DNA from 3 places in the Martelella mediterranea DSM 17316 genome. Region 2 is predicted to be linked to each of the others. Evidence: predicted binding sites of a transcription regulator. Region 2 holds the regulator's gene; each other region holds the start of a gene.

What was found. Region 2 encodes PhoB, which activates phosphate uptake and scavenging genes when phosphate is short. Its sites were predicted from a motif close to TGTCATNNANCTGTCAT; they were not measured.
Region 1: a site for PhoB is predicted at 1,192-1,208, ahead of Mame_RS27710 (DUF465 domain-containing protein). Genes of this name have one in related genera too.
Region 3: a site for PhoB is predicted at 1,407-1,423, ahead of Mame_RS05545 (DUF1045 domain-containing protein). Genes of this name have one in related genera too.

What each region holds. Positions count from the first base shown of each region.
Region 1 is NZ_CP020330.1:4,614,687-4,618,555, reverse strand. It holds gene Mame_RS21515 (MbcA/ParS/Xre antitoxin family protein) at 1-368, opposite strand, end outside; gene Mame_RS21510 (DUF6665 family protein) at 523-876, shown strand; gene Mame_RS27710 (DUF465 domain-containing protein) at 973-1,074, opposite strand; gene purE (5-(carboxyamino)imidazole ribonucleotide mutase) at 1,401-1,910, shown strand; gene Mame_RS21495 (5-(carboxyamino)imidazole ribonucleotide synthase) at 1,907-2,980, shown strand; gene ykgO (type B 50S ribosomal protein L36) at 3,108-3,233, shown strand; gene Mame_RS21485 (tetratricopeptide repeat protein) at 3,302-3,869, shown strand, end outside.
Region 2 is NZ_CP020330.1:866,819-870,687, reverse strand. It holds gene Mame_RS03960 (flavin-containing monooxygenase) at 1-836, shown strand, start outside; gene phoB (phosphate regulon transcriptional regulator PhoB) at 942-1,625, opposite strand; gene phoU (phosphate signaling complex protein PhoU) at 1,648-2,367, opposite strand; gene pstB (phosphate ABC transporter ATP-binding protein PstB) at 2,380-3,183, opposite strand; gene pstA (phosphate ABC transporter permease PstA) at 3,185-3,869, opposite strand, start outside.
Region 3 is NZ_CP020330.1:1,205,903-1,209,771, forward strand. It holds gene adhP (alcohol dehydrogenase AdhP) at 1-993, opposite strand, end outside; gene Mame_RS26530 (hypothetical protein) at 980-1,333, shown strand; gene Mame_RS05545 (DUF1045 domain-containing protein) at 1,474-2,190, shown strand; gene Mame_RS05550 (alpha/beta fold hydrolase) at 2,320-3,111, shown strand; gene puuE (allantoinase PuuE) at 3,233-3,869, shown strand, end outside.

The DNA of each region.
Region 1 (3,869 bases), 920 kb from region 2:
TCGGTCAGTTCGCCGCCAAGCATGACGTCAAGCGCCGATGCGCCGCCGAAAGCCGCGTTTTCCCGCCGCACCCAGCCATAGACCCGGTCCGTGTCCGTGAAGATGATCCGGAGCGCCTTGTGAATGCCCATCAGGTTGGAAAGCCGGGCCTTGAGGTCGCGGGGGATGCGCCCGATATCGCCGCCCTTCCAGCGCGCCCAGGTGCGCGGCGACAACCCGCCCAGCAGGATGCAGGCCTGGCTGTCGCTGACCCGCCAGCGCGAAAACAGATTGACCGTCGCCCGCGCCATCGCCTGTCCCTCCGCCTCGGTAATCTCGGGGGCGGCGGCCTGATGCGCGGTTTTTTCGATTACTTGCAGATGGGGCATGTTTGATCCCGTTATTGCAGTTTGGCAAAATATAGGTCTTATAACGCCATATGACAAGTCTGCCGGACATTTACGGTTGGCCCGCTTTTGGTTTCAAACCCTTGACCTCGTGCATTCATCTTCCGATCTTCGGGGAAGACGCAAGGAAAAGATCATGGCCACCAGGAAACCGATATTGCCGGGCACCAGCAGCAGGCCGCTCGATCCCGATCTGGACGCCCTGCAATACGAAATCATGCAGGAAACGGCGCAGGCGTTGGGGCGGATCGGCGGACGGCTGGAGGAGGCGCTGGCAGCGCTCAGACGCCACGACGAGACGCCGGGCTCCAATCAGGACCGTGACGAACTGGTGCAGGCGGCGGCCGACCGCGCTTTCGCGCTGTTCATCCAGCGCGATTATCTGGGACTTCGCACCGATCACCATTTGAAATCGACCTACGACATACCGCGCGAGGTGATGCTCAGGATCGGGGTGATGAAGAAGCGGGAGAAGGACGACGGGGTTTAAATATAGCGGGGGCTTCGAGCCATCGGTCAGAAACGCGTTGCGCAAAACAAAAACGCCCCGGTTTTGGGCCGGGGCGTTTGAGGACAGGGGGGTGTCTTAAGTAGCGGAGTGATGGAGGCGTTCAATCTCGTCTTTCAGGTGAAGTTTCCTGCGTTTGATCGATGCGATTTCCTGGTCGTGGCTGGACGGCGAAGCCATTATGTCGTGAAGCTTCCTCTCAAGTTCGGAATGTTTTTCCTCGAGTGCGGCAAGATGCGTCTGAACTGTCATTGCACACGTCCTTCCTTTGGTTTCGCGCCGCCGGATGCGGCGCCTCGTCATCAAAGTGCAATATCAGCATGCCATGATCGAAGACGTTTGTCGAAGGCGGAAATGTGATTTTGTGAGGGCATTTTGCCCCTGGCACGCGTGATCTCCCCGGCGCCTTGCTTTTCACCGAAAACGATTGATGCTAGAGCGTGTTTCGCCCGAAACGACGCATGGTCGGCGCGTGCCACATTCGTCGAATTTGTTGAAACAATGGAATGCCGATGAGCCCGATCAAGAATCCGCCTGTCGCCATCGTCATGGGGTCCCAGTCCGACTGGGAAACGATGAAGAACGCCGCCGACATTCTCGATATTCTCGACATCGATTACGATGCGCGGATCGTCTCCGCCCACCGCACGCCGGACCGCATGTATGAGTTCGCCCGCAGCGCCCGCGCCGAGGGTTTTCAAATCATCATCGCAGGCGCCGGCGGGGCGGCCCATCTGCCGGGCATGATGGCGGCGCTGACGCCGCTGCCGGTCTTCGGCGTACCTGTTCAGTCGCGCGCGCTCTCCGGCCAGGACAGCCTGTTGTCGATCGTGCAGATGCCGGCGGGCATACCCGTCGGAACGCTCGCCATCGGCAAGGCCGGCGCGGTCAATGCTGCGCTTCTGGCCGCAGCGGTTCTGGCGCTTGCCGATCCCGAGCTTGCGGGCCGGCTGGATGAATACCGCGTGCGCCAGGCGGCAAGCGTTGCCGAATACCCCATCGACAAGGACGAATGAGTTTCATGAAAACCATCGGTATCATCGGCGGCGGCCAGCTTGGCCGTATGCTGGCCATGGCGGCCGCCCGGCTTTCGATCCGCACCGTTATTCTGGAACCGCAGGAAGATTGCCCGGCCGCGCAGGTCGCAAACCGCCATATCGTGGCGGCCTATGATGACGAGGCGGCGCTTTTTGAACTTGCCGGCGCCTGTGAAGTGATCACCTATGAATTCGAAAACGTGCCGGAGAAAAGCGCGGCGATTCTCTCCGGCGAACGGCCGGTCTACCCGCCGGCGCGCGCGCTTTCCGTTTCGCAGGATCGCCTCACCGAGAAGACCTTCCTCAACGACAGCGACATCGCCACCGCCGGGTTCCGTGCGGTCGATACGGCCGAGGATCTTGCCGCGGCGCTCGAGACATTTGGCGGACGCGGCGTGTTGAAGACCCGGCGCTTCGGCTATGACGGCAAGGGTCAGTGGGTGTTTGACGGCAGCGACAATAACCCGGAGGCCGCTTTTGCAGCGCTTGATGGCGCGCCCGCGATCTTCGAGGAGTGGATCGATTTCGACCGCGAGATCTCGGTGATTGCGGCGCGCGGCATGGACGGCACGATCGTTTGCTTCGACCCGGCCGAAAATGTGCACCGCGAGGGCATTCTGCGGACATCCACCGTCCCGGCCAATGTGTCTTCGCAGACCGGCGCGGCTGCCCGCGCGGCAGCGGAGCGGCTTCTGATCGGGCTCGATTATGTCGGCGTGCTGGGGCTGGAACTGTTCGTCGCCCGAGACGGCAGGCTGATCGCCAACGAATTCGCGCCGCGCGTCCACAATTCCGGCCACTGGACCGAGGCGGCCTGCGTTCTCTCCCAGTTCGAGCAGCATATCCGGGCCGTTTGCGGCCTGCCGCTGATCGACCCCGTCCGCCACAGCGATTGCGTTATGCACAACATCGTCGGCGACGATATGGAGCGGATTCCGCAGTGGATGACGACCGAAGGCGCGCTCGTGCATCTCTATGGCAAGGCCGAAACCCGGGCAGGGCGGAAAATGGGCCATGTCACCGTTCTGGAAAAGCGTCGTGACGGTTGACTTGGCGGCGATCATTCGCTAGGTAGCGGCCACTGTCGGGCGCGCTTTTTCAAGGCGCGCCTTTGAATATCAATACTGACCGCCTTTACTGATCAGTCGAGAGCGGCACAAACAGCGGATCGAAAACATGAAGATCAAGAATTCGCTCAAGGCGCTCAAGTCCCGTCACCGGGAAAACCGTCTGGTGCGCCGCAAGGGCCGGGTATACATCATCAACAAGCAGAATCCGCGCTTCAAGGCCCGTCAGGGCTGAGAAAATCAGCGCATTATCTGTTTGAATTTTCGCCATGACGGGGTACCATTCCCGTCATGCGCTTTTCTATGTCCGCCATTCTGATACTCGCCGCTCTGGCCACCGGCCCGCTGCCGGCGCTTGCCCAAGGCAACGCCGCGGACGAACAGGTTTCCGCGATGCCGGATGCGCTTGTCGAGTCCGACCCGCTTGACAGGCTTTACGACCGGCTGAAACGCACAAGCGATGCCGGACGGGCGGCCGACCTTGCCCGCCAGATCGACGAATATCTCGACCGCTCGCCAAGCCCCACGGTTTCCCTGCTGATCGAATGGTCGGATGATTCGGAAAACAATGGCCGCAGCGCAGCGGCGCTCGATTTCCTGTCGGAGGCGATTGCGCTGAGGCCGGACGAGGCAGCCCCCTACCGCAAGCGCGCGGTGCTTCATTACACCCATGGCGATCTCGAACGCGCCATGGACGATATCCGCACATCGCTGTCGCTGGAGCCGCGCGATTTCGGAGCGCTCGGCCTGATGGCGACGATCCTCGACAGGACCGGGCGGCAAGAGGCGGCGGTCGAGGTATGGCGGCGGTATCTCGAACTCTATCCCGCCGACCGCGATGTCGCGGCCTTTGTGGAAAGCACGCTGAACG
Region 2 (3,869 bases):
CCGTTTCCGCGCTTGAGGTCGACAATGAAGAGCGCAAACGCGTTTACGAAAAGGCCTGGAAAAAAGGCAATGGCTTCAGCTTCCTGCTCGAAACCTTCTCCGATATTCCGGTGACCGCAGAGGCCAACAAGACGGCGACCGACTTCATCAAGTCGAAGATCGACGCCATCGTCACCGACCCCGAAGTCGCCCGCAAACTGACCCCACGCGACTATTACGCCAAGCGTCCGCTGGCCGCCGACAATTACTACGAGACCTATAATCGCGACAATGTCACCCTCCACGACGTCAAGGCGGAGCCGATCGAGCGATACACCGAAAACGGGCTGATCGTCGGCGGCAAGGAGCTGGAACTCGACGTGGTGATCATGGCGACCGGCTTCGACGCGATGACCGGCAACTATCTGAAGATCGACACGATCGGGCGCAACGGCGTACGGCTGAAGGATGCCTGGAAGAACGGTCCGCGCGCCTATGCCGGCATGTCCATCGCCGATTTCCCGAACCTTCTGATGGTATTCGGACCCTTCAGCCCGTTCACCAGCCAGCCGCTGGTGCATGAATGGCAGGTCGACTTCCTGTGCGACCTGATCGAGAAGGCCGAACAAGGCAACAGCATCATCGAGACCACGAGAGAGGCCCAGGACGACTGGGTGCGGGTGTGCCAAGAAGGCATGGCCGGCACGCTGTTCGAAGTGACGGACAGCTGGATCAACGGCGCCAACATTCCCGGCAAGCCCAGAACCTCGATGTGGTACATGGGCGGCATGGGCAATTACATGACCGAAATGAACGCCATCCGCGACGACAATTACCGCGGTTTCGAAGTCCGCTGATCCCGGTCGCCGAAAACACGGGATCGCCCGGACTTCGGTACAATGGACGCTCCGGCGCGCAATCTCCGCCCTCAAGGGCGGAGATTGGCGGGGCCATGCGGCCCCTCACACCTCCATCGAATAGCCGGCGCCGCGCACGGTGCGGATCACGTCGGGCATTTGCGAGAAGTTGAGGGCCTTTCTGAGACGCCCGACATGGACGTCGACGGTGCGTTCGTCGACATAGATGTCGTGGCCCCACACACCGTCGAGAAGCTGGGAGCGGGAGAACACCCGGCCGGGCGAGGTCATCAGGAATTCGAGCAGCCGGAACTCGGTCGGCCCGAGGCGGACTTCCTTGGCCTTGCGGTGAACGCGGTGGGTCTCGCGGTCAAGCTCGATATCGCCGCATTTGAGCACGCTGGAAAGCACTTCCGGCCGGGCGCGCCGCAGGATCGCCCTGACGCGGGCCATCAGTTCCGGGGTCGAGAACGGCTTGACGACATAATCGTCGGCGCCGATCGCAAGACCGCGCACCCGCTCGCTTTCCTCGCCGCGCGCCGTCAGCATGATGATCGGCAGACGCTCGGTCTCGGGCCGCATCCGGAGCCTGCGGCAAAGCTCGATGCCGGAAACGCCCGGCAACATCCAGTCGAGCAGCAGGAGGTCCGGCACCCGCTCCTGCAGCCTGAGTTCGGCCTCGTCGCCGCGCGCGATCGTCTCGACTTCATAGCCTTCCGATTCAAGGTTGTAGCGCAGCAGGACGCTCAGCGCTTCTTCATCTTCGACAACTGCAATCTTCGGAACCATCTCGTGCCTCTGTCAAATGGTTTCAGGACTTGCTCTCGCCGGAGCCGACCGAGGGCGACATGTCGTCCTTCGGGCGTTCTCCCTGTGGCTGCGAGCCGGTGGCGATGTAGTAGATCATTTCAGCAATATTGGTGGCGTGGTCGCCGATGCGCTCGATGTTCTTGGCGCAGAACAGAAGATGCGTGCAGGTGGTGATATTGCGCGGATCCTCCATCATGTAGGTCAAAAGCTCGCGGAACAGCGAGGTGTAGATCGCGTCGATCTCCTCGTCGCGCTCGCGGATCGAATTGGCCTTGTCGGCCTGGCGCGAGGTGTAGGCGTCGAGCACTTCCTTGAGCTGCAGCAGCGCCAGTTCCGACAGGTGCTCGATGCCGTGGGCGAGCTTGCGCGGAACCCCGGTGCCCTGCACCGAGATCACCCGCTTGGCGGTGTTCTTGGCCATGTCGCCAACGCGCTCGAGGTCGGCGGCGATGCGGATCGCACCCATGATTTCACGCAGGTCCGCCGCCACCGGCTGGCGCCGCGCGATGGTGACGATCGCCTTTTCGCCGACCTCGCGCTCGGCCTCGTCCAGCGCCAGATCCTCGGCGATCACCTTCTCGGCGAGTTCGGTATCGGTGTTGACCAGCGCCACGACGGATTGCGAGACCATCTCTTCCGCCATGCCGCCCATTTCGGAAATCCGGCGCTGGAGATATTTCAGCTCCTCGTCGAAGGCCGATATGATATGCGAGTGTGCCATCTGTGCGTCTCCTTAACCGAACCTGCCCATAATGTAGTCCTGGGTGCGCTGGTCCGCGGGATTGGTGAAAATCGTGTCGGTGTCGTCCTCCTCGACCATGTAGCCGAGATGGAACATCGCCGTGCGCTCTGACACGCGCGCGGCCTGCTGCATCGAATGGGTCACCATCACGATGGTGTAGTTCTGCTTTAATTCGCTGATCAGCTCTTCCACGCGGGCGGTCGCGATCGGGTCGAGCGCCGAGCACGGCTCGTCCATCAGGATCACTTCCGGGCTGACGGCGATGGCGCGCGCGATGCAAAGCCGCTGCTGCTGGCCGCCGGAAAGGCTGGTGCCGGGTTCCTGCAGGCGGTCCTTGACCTCGTTGAAGAGGCCCGCCTTCTGCAGGCTGGTCTCCACGATCCGGTCGAAATCCGAACGATGACGGGCAAGGCCGTGGATGCGCGGGCCGTAGGCGACGTTCTCGTAGATCGATTTCGGAAACGGGTTCGGGTTCTGGAACACCATGCCGACGCGGGCGCGCAGTTCCACCACATCAATGCCGGAGGTATAGATATCCTCGCCGTCGAGCGTGATCGTGCCGGTCACCCGGCAATTGTCGATCGTGTCATTCATGCGGTTGAGCGTGCGCAGGAAGGTCGACTTGCCGCAGCCCGACGGGCCGATCAGCGCGGTGACGGCATTCTGGCGGATGTTCAGGTTGACGTCGAACAGCGCCCGCTTCTGCCCGTAATAGACGGAAACATCCTTGCCGACCATCTTGTAGGTTTGTTCGTTCATGTTTCCGCTCATTGTTCTTTTCGCATCAAGGGTCATTCTACCAGCGCCGCTCGAAGCGGCGGCGGAGAATGACTGCGGTCAGGTTCATCAGGATCAGGAATACCAACAGCACGATGATCGCCGCCGAGGTGCGCTCGACAAAGGCGCGCTCGGCTTCGCCCGCCCACATGTAGATCTGCACCGGCAGCGCGGTCGAGGGATCGAGCGGGCTTGCCGGATAATCCGCCACGAAGGCGACCATGCCGATCAGCAGCAGCGGCGCGGTTTCGCCGAGCGCGCGGGCCAGGCCGATGATCGTGCCGGTGAGAATGCCGGGCATGGCGAGCGGCAACACGTGGTGGAACACCGCCTGCATCTTCGACGCGCCGACGCCGAGCGCCGCCGAGCGGATCGAGGGCGGCACCGCCTTCAGCGCCGAGCGGGTGGCGATGATGATCGTCGGCAGCGTCATCAACGTCAGCACCAGCCCGCCAACGAGTGCGGCCGAGCGCGGCAGGCCGAGAAAGCCGATGAACAGCGCCACGCCGAGCAGGCCGAAGACGATCGACGGCACGGCGGCGAGGTTGTTGATATTGACCTCGATGACATCGGTGAACCGGTTCTTCGGCGCGAATTCCTCGAGATAGATCGCGGACGCCACGCCGAGCGGCAGGGACAATACCAGCACGATGCCCATCATGTAGAGCGTGCCGACGAAGGCGACGCCGATGCCCGCCGATTCC
Region 3 (3,869 bases), 340 kb from region 2:
TTCGCCGTGATGCATCTTGGCGAAGATCTCGTTGATGTTCTCGAGCTTGTCGGTCTTGATCGTCGCCTTGACCTTTCCCGCGCCGGCGAAGTCCAGCGCCTCCTGCAGGTCAAGCCGGGTTCCGACGATCGATCCGCGAACCGTGATACCGTTCAGCACGGTGTCGAAGATGGGAAGCGGGAAATCGCCGGGCGGCAGGCCATTGAGCGATACGGTTCCGCCGCGCTGGACCATGCCCTGCGCCTGTTCGAAGGCCTTGGGCGAAACGGCGGTGACCAGAACTCCTTCCGCGCCGCCGATTTCCTTTTTCACGAAGGCCACCGGATCGGCATTGCGGGCATTGACCGCCAGACTTGCGCCAAGTCGTTTCGCCAGGTCGAGTTTCGCGTCGTCGATATCCACGGCAAGCACATTCAGGCCCATTGCCTTTGCATATTGCACGGCCAGATGTCCAAGCCCGCCAATGCCCGAAATCACGACCCAGTCGCCGGGTTTGGTGTCCGTCACTTTCAGGCCCTTGTAGACCGTAACGCCTGCGCAAAGGATCGGCGCAATCTCGGTGAAGCTGACATTGTCAGGCAGGTGCCCGACATAGTTCGGATCAGCCAGAACATATTCCGCAAAACTGCCATTGACCGAATAGCCGGTGTTTTGCTGCGCTTCGCACAGCGTCTCCCACCCGCCGAGGCAATGCTTGCAGCAGCCGCAGGCGGTGTAGAGCCACGGAACCCCGACGCGGTCGCCTTCCTTGACATGGCTGACGCCGGCGCCCACGGCGACGACGTGTCCCACGCCCTCATGGCCCGGAATGAAAGGCGGCTCGGGTTTGATCGGCCAGTCACCTTCCGCCGCATGCAGGTCGGTGTGGCAGACGCCGCTTGCAGCCATCTTGACGAGAATCTGGCCCGGCCCGACCGAGGGGACTGCGACCTCTTCCATTACCAGAGGCTTGCCGAATTGCCGGACAACGGCGGCTTTCATGGTCTTTTCCATCGGAAAATCCTGTCTTGAGAAAATGCGGAAAGGCACTTCCGCAAAGGGGGGTGGCCGGGTGAGGCGGCCTTCGGGTCGACCGATCAATCAGCACGGGGCTGACGGACCGATCGTTTTCGAGGCGCTGACCAACGCCTGTTCGAACTTGCTTCAAGGCGCACCGGAGGTGGCGGTGTTCGTTCTCGGATTGGGAATATTTGCAACCGAAGTGCACGACGCTTCCTTTCCCGGTTGGCATGCGCCTGTCATTTCAACCGATGCCGGCAAAGTTGCGCCACAGATCGTCTGCGCGGTCCGGGATGGCCGACATCTTGATGTGATGCAGATGCATTGCGCATAAACAGAATAGACCGCGCTGCCGGATTGACCATGGTGTAGATTGCCGCACCTGGCAGCGCCGCAAACGGTAAGCCCGTCGTATCACTGTCATTGGAATCGGCTATCTCAGAGGCGAGAAACCGCTTCCTCATGTGACCCGCGATGCCCGCCGAACGCTATGCCATATGCTTTACGCCGTCGCCGCATGACGGGCTCGCCATCGTGGGCGCGAACTGGATCGGGCGGAGCGCGTTTTCCGGCGAGGTAGTCGAGCCGCCGATGATCGCCGGCCTGCCGCTTGCCGAGATCGCCTATCACACGGCTCTGCCGCGCCGCTACGGCTTTCAGGGCATGCTGAAATCGCCGTTTCATCTGACCGAAGGCATGAACGAATCCATGCTGCTGAAGGCGATGATGCGCTTTGCCATGCGCTTTCAGCCCTTCACCTTGCCGCCGCTCACGGTCGTTCATCGCCGCGATATCCTGGCGCTCGCGCCGATGACGGCGGTTCCCGCACTCGATACGCTTGCCGCCAGCATCGTCACCGAGTTCGACGCCTTCCGCGCGCCGCTTTCCGAGGTCGAGATCGAGCGGCGGGCCTCGGCCGGGCTGACGCCGGCGCAGTTTGCCAATCTGCATCGCTGGGGCGAGCCGGATGTGCTTGCCGCCTTCTCCTTCCACATGCCGCTGACCGGCCCTCTTTCCCCAAGCGAAATGGCGCGGATGGAGCGCTCGGTCGCGGCGTTTTTCGGGCCGATCCTGCTGGAGCCGGTCGAGGTCGATCATATCGCGCTGTTCATCGAAGAGGAGCCCGGCGCGCCGTTCTGCGTCCATTCTCTGCATCCGATGGGTGCGCTGCGGGCACGGCAATCGGCCTAGAGAGGCTCGCCGCCGGCTCCGTGCCAGAACAATTCTTGTGCACACGCCGTTTCGAGGTTTCCCGCTATCGCGGCCATATGCTTCACTGTCGGAAACGGCCTGTTTTCACGGGCTGCGGGAGGGGTTGCGTTGCCTCAGACTTATGCGCCGGAACGGGAGTTCGATCGCGGCAAGATCGCGCGGCTTGGCGACATCGATATCTACCATGAGGAACACGGCGCCGGTGCGCCGCTTGTGCTTCTGCATGGGTTCGGCGGGTCGGTGCGGAACTGGTATCCCTTCATAGAGGCGCTTTCGAAGCGCCATCGGCTCATTCTCGTCGATCTGCGCGGCCATGGGCATTCCACCAATCCGGTCGCCGCCTTCACGCATCGCGACGCGGCAGGCGATGTTTTCCGGCTGCTCGACACGCTGAATGTCGACCGCTTTTCAGCCATGGGGATGAGCACCGGCGGGATGACCTTGCTGCACATGGCGACCAGCCAGCCCGGACGGATCGCATCGATGGTCCTGGTGAGCGCGACCACGCATTTCCCCGAACAGGCGAGAACCATCATGCGTCGCGCCTCGTTTGCCACCATGCCCGCGCCGGTGCAGGCGATGTATCGGGAATGTGCAACGCGTGGAGATCGACAGATCGAAACACTCATCGGCCAGTTCAACGCCCTCGGCGACGATCGTGACGACATGAATTTCACCGCCGGAGAGCTTGCCGCGATCTCGGCGCGAACGCTTGTCGTCCACGGCGATCGCGATCGCTTCTTTCCCGTCGAGATCGCGGTGGATCTCTATCGCGGCATTCCTGATGCTGCCCTGTGGGTGATCCCCGGCGGCGAGCATGTTCCCGTGCATGATGCGAACGTTCACTTTGCCGATACGGCGCTGCGATTCTTCGAGACCGGGAATCACGCACGGGCCTGACTGGCGGCACCGGCTCTGCTCCGGCGCTTTTCCCCTTGATTCCTGCCGGCCTTTTCGCCTTATCTCTTCCGGCGATGCCAATGGTCGTCTACCGTCGGCAAGGAATGGAATTGAGGGCATGATGGACGCTGAAACGAACGCATATCCGCGCGAACTTGTGGGTTACGGCCGCAATCCGCCGGACCCGAAATGGCCGGGCGAGGCCAATATCGCCGTGCAGTTCGTGATCAATTACGAGGAGGGCGGCGAGAGCTGCATTCTCGATGGCGACCCGGCGTCGGAATGCCTGCTGTCGGAAATCGTCGGCGCCGAGGCTTGGCCCGGCCAGCGCAACATGAACATGGAATCGCTCTATGAATATGGTTCGCGCGCCGGTTTCTGGCGGCTGTGGCGGCTGTTCACGCGCCTGGAAATCCCGGTCACTGTTTATGGCGTGACCCAGGCGATGGCGCGCAACCCGGAAGCGGTCGCCGCGATGAAGGAGGCGAACTGGGAAATCGCAAGCCACGGCCTCAGATGGCTGGAATACAAGGATTTCGACATCGACACCGAGCGCGCCCATATCCGCGAGGCGGTGCGGCTTCATACCGAAATCACCGGCGAGCGGCCCTATGGCCTCTATCAGGGCAAGCCCTCGGTCAACACGCTGGACCTCGTGATGGAAGAGGGCGGTTTCCTCTATTCCTCCGACACCTATGCCGACGATCTGCCCTACTGGGTGCGCACCCAGGACGGCAAGCCGTTCCTGCGCATCCCCT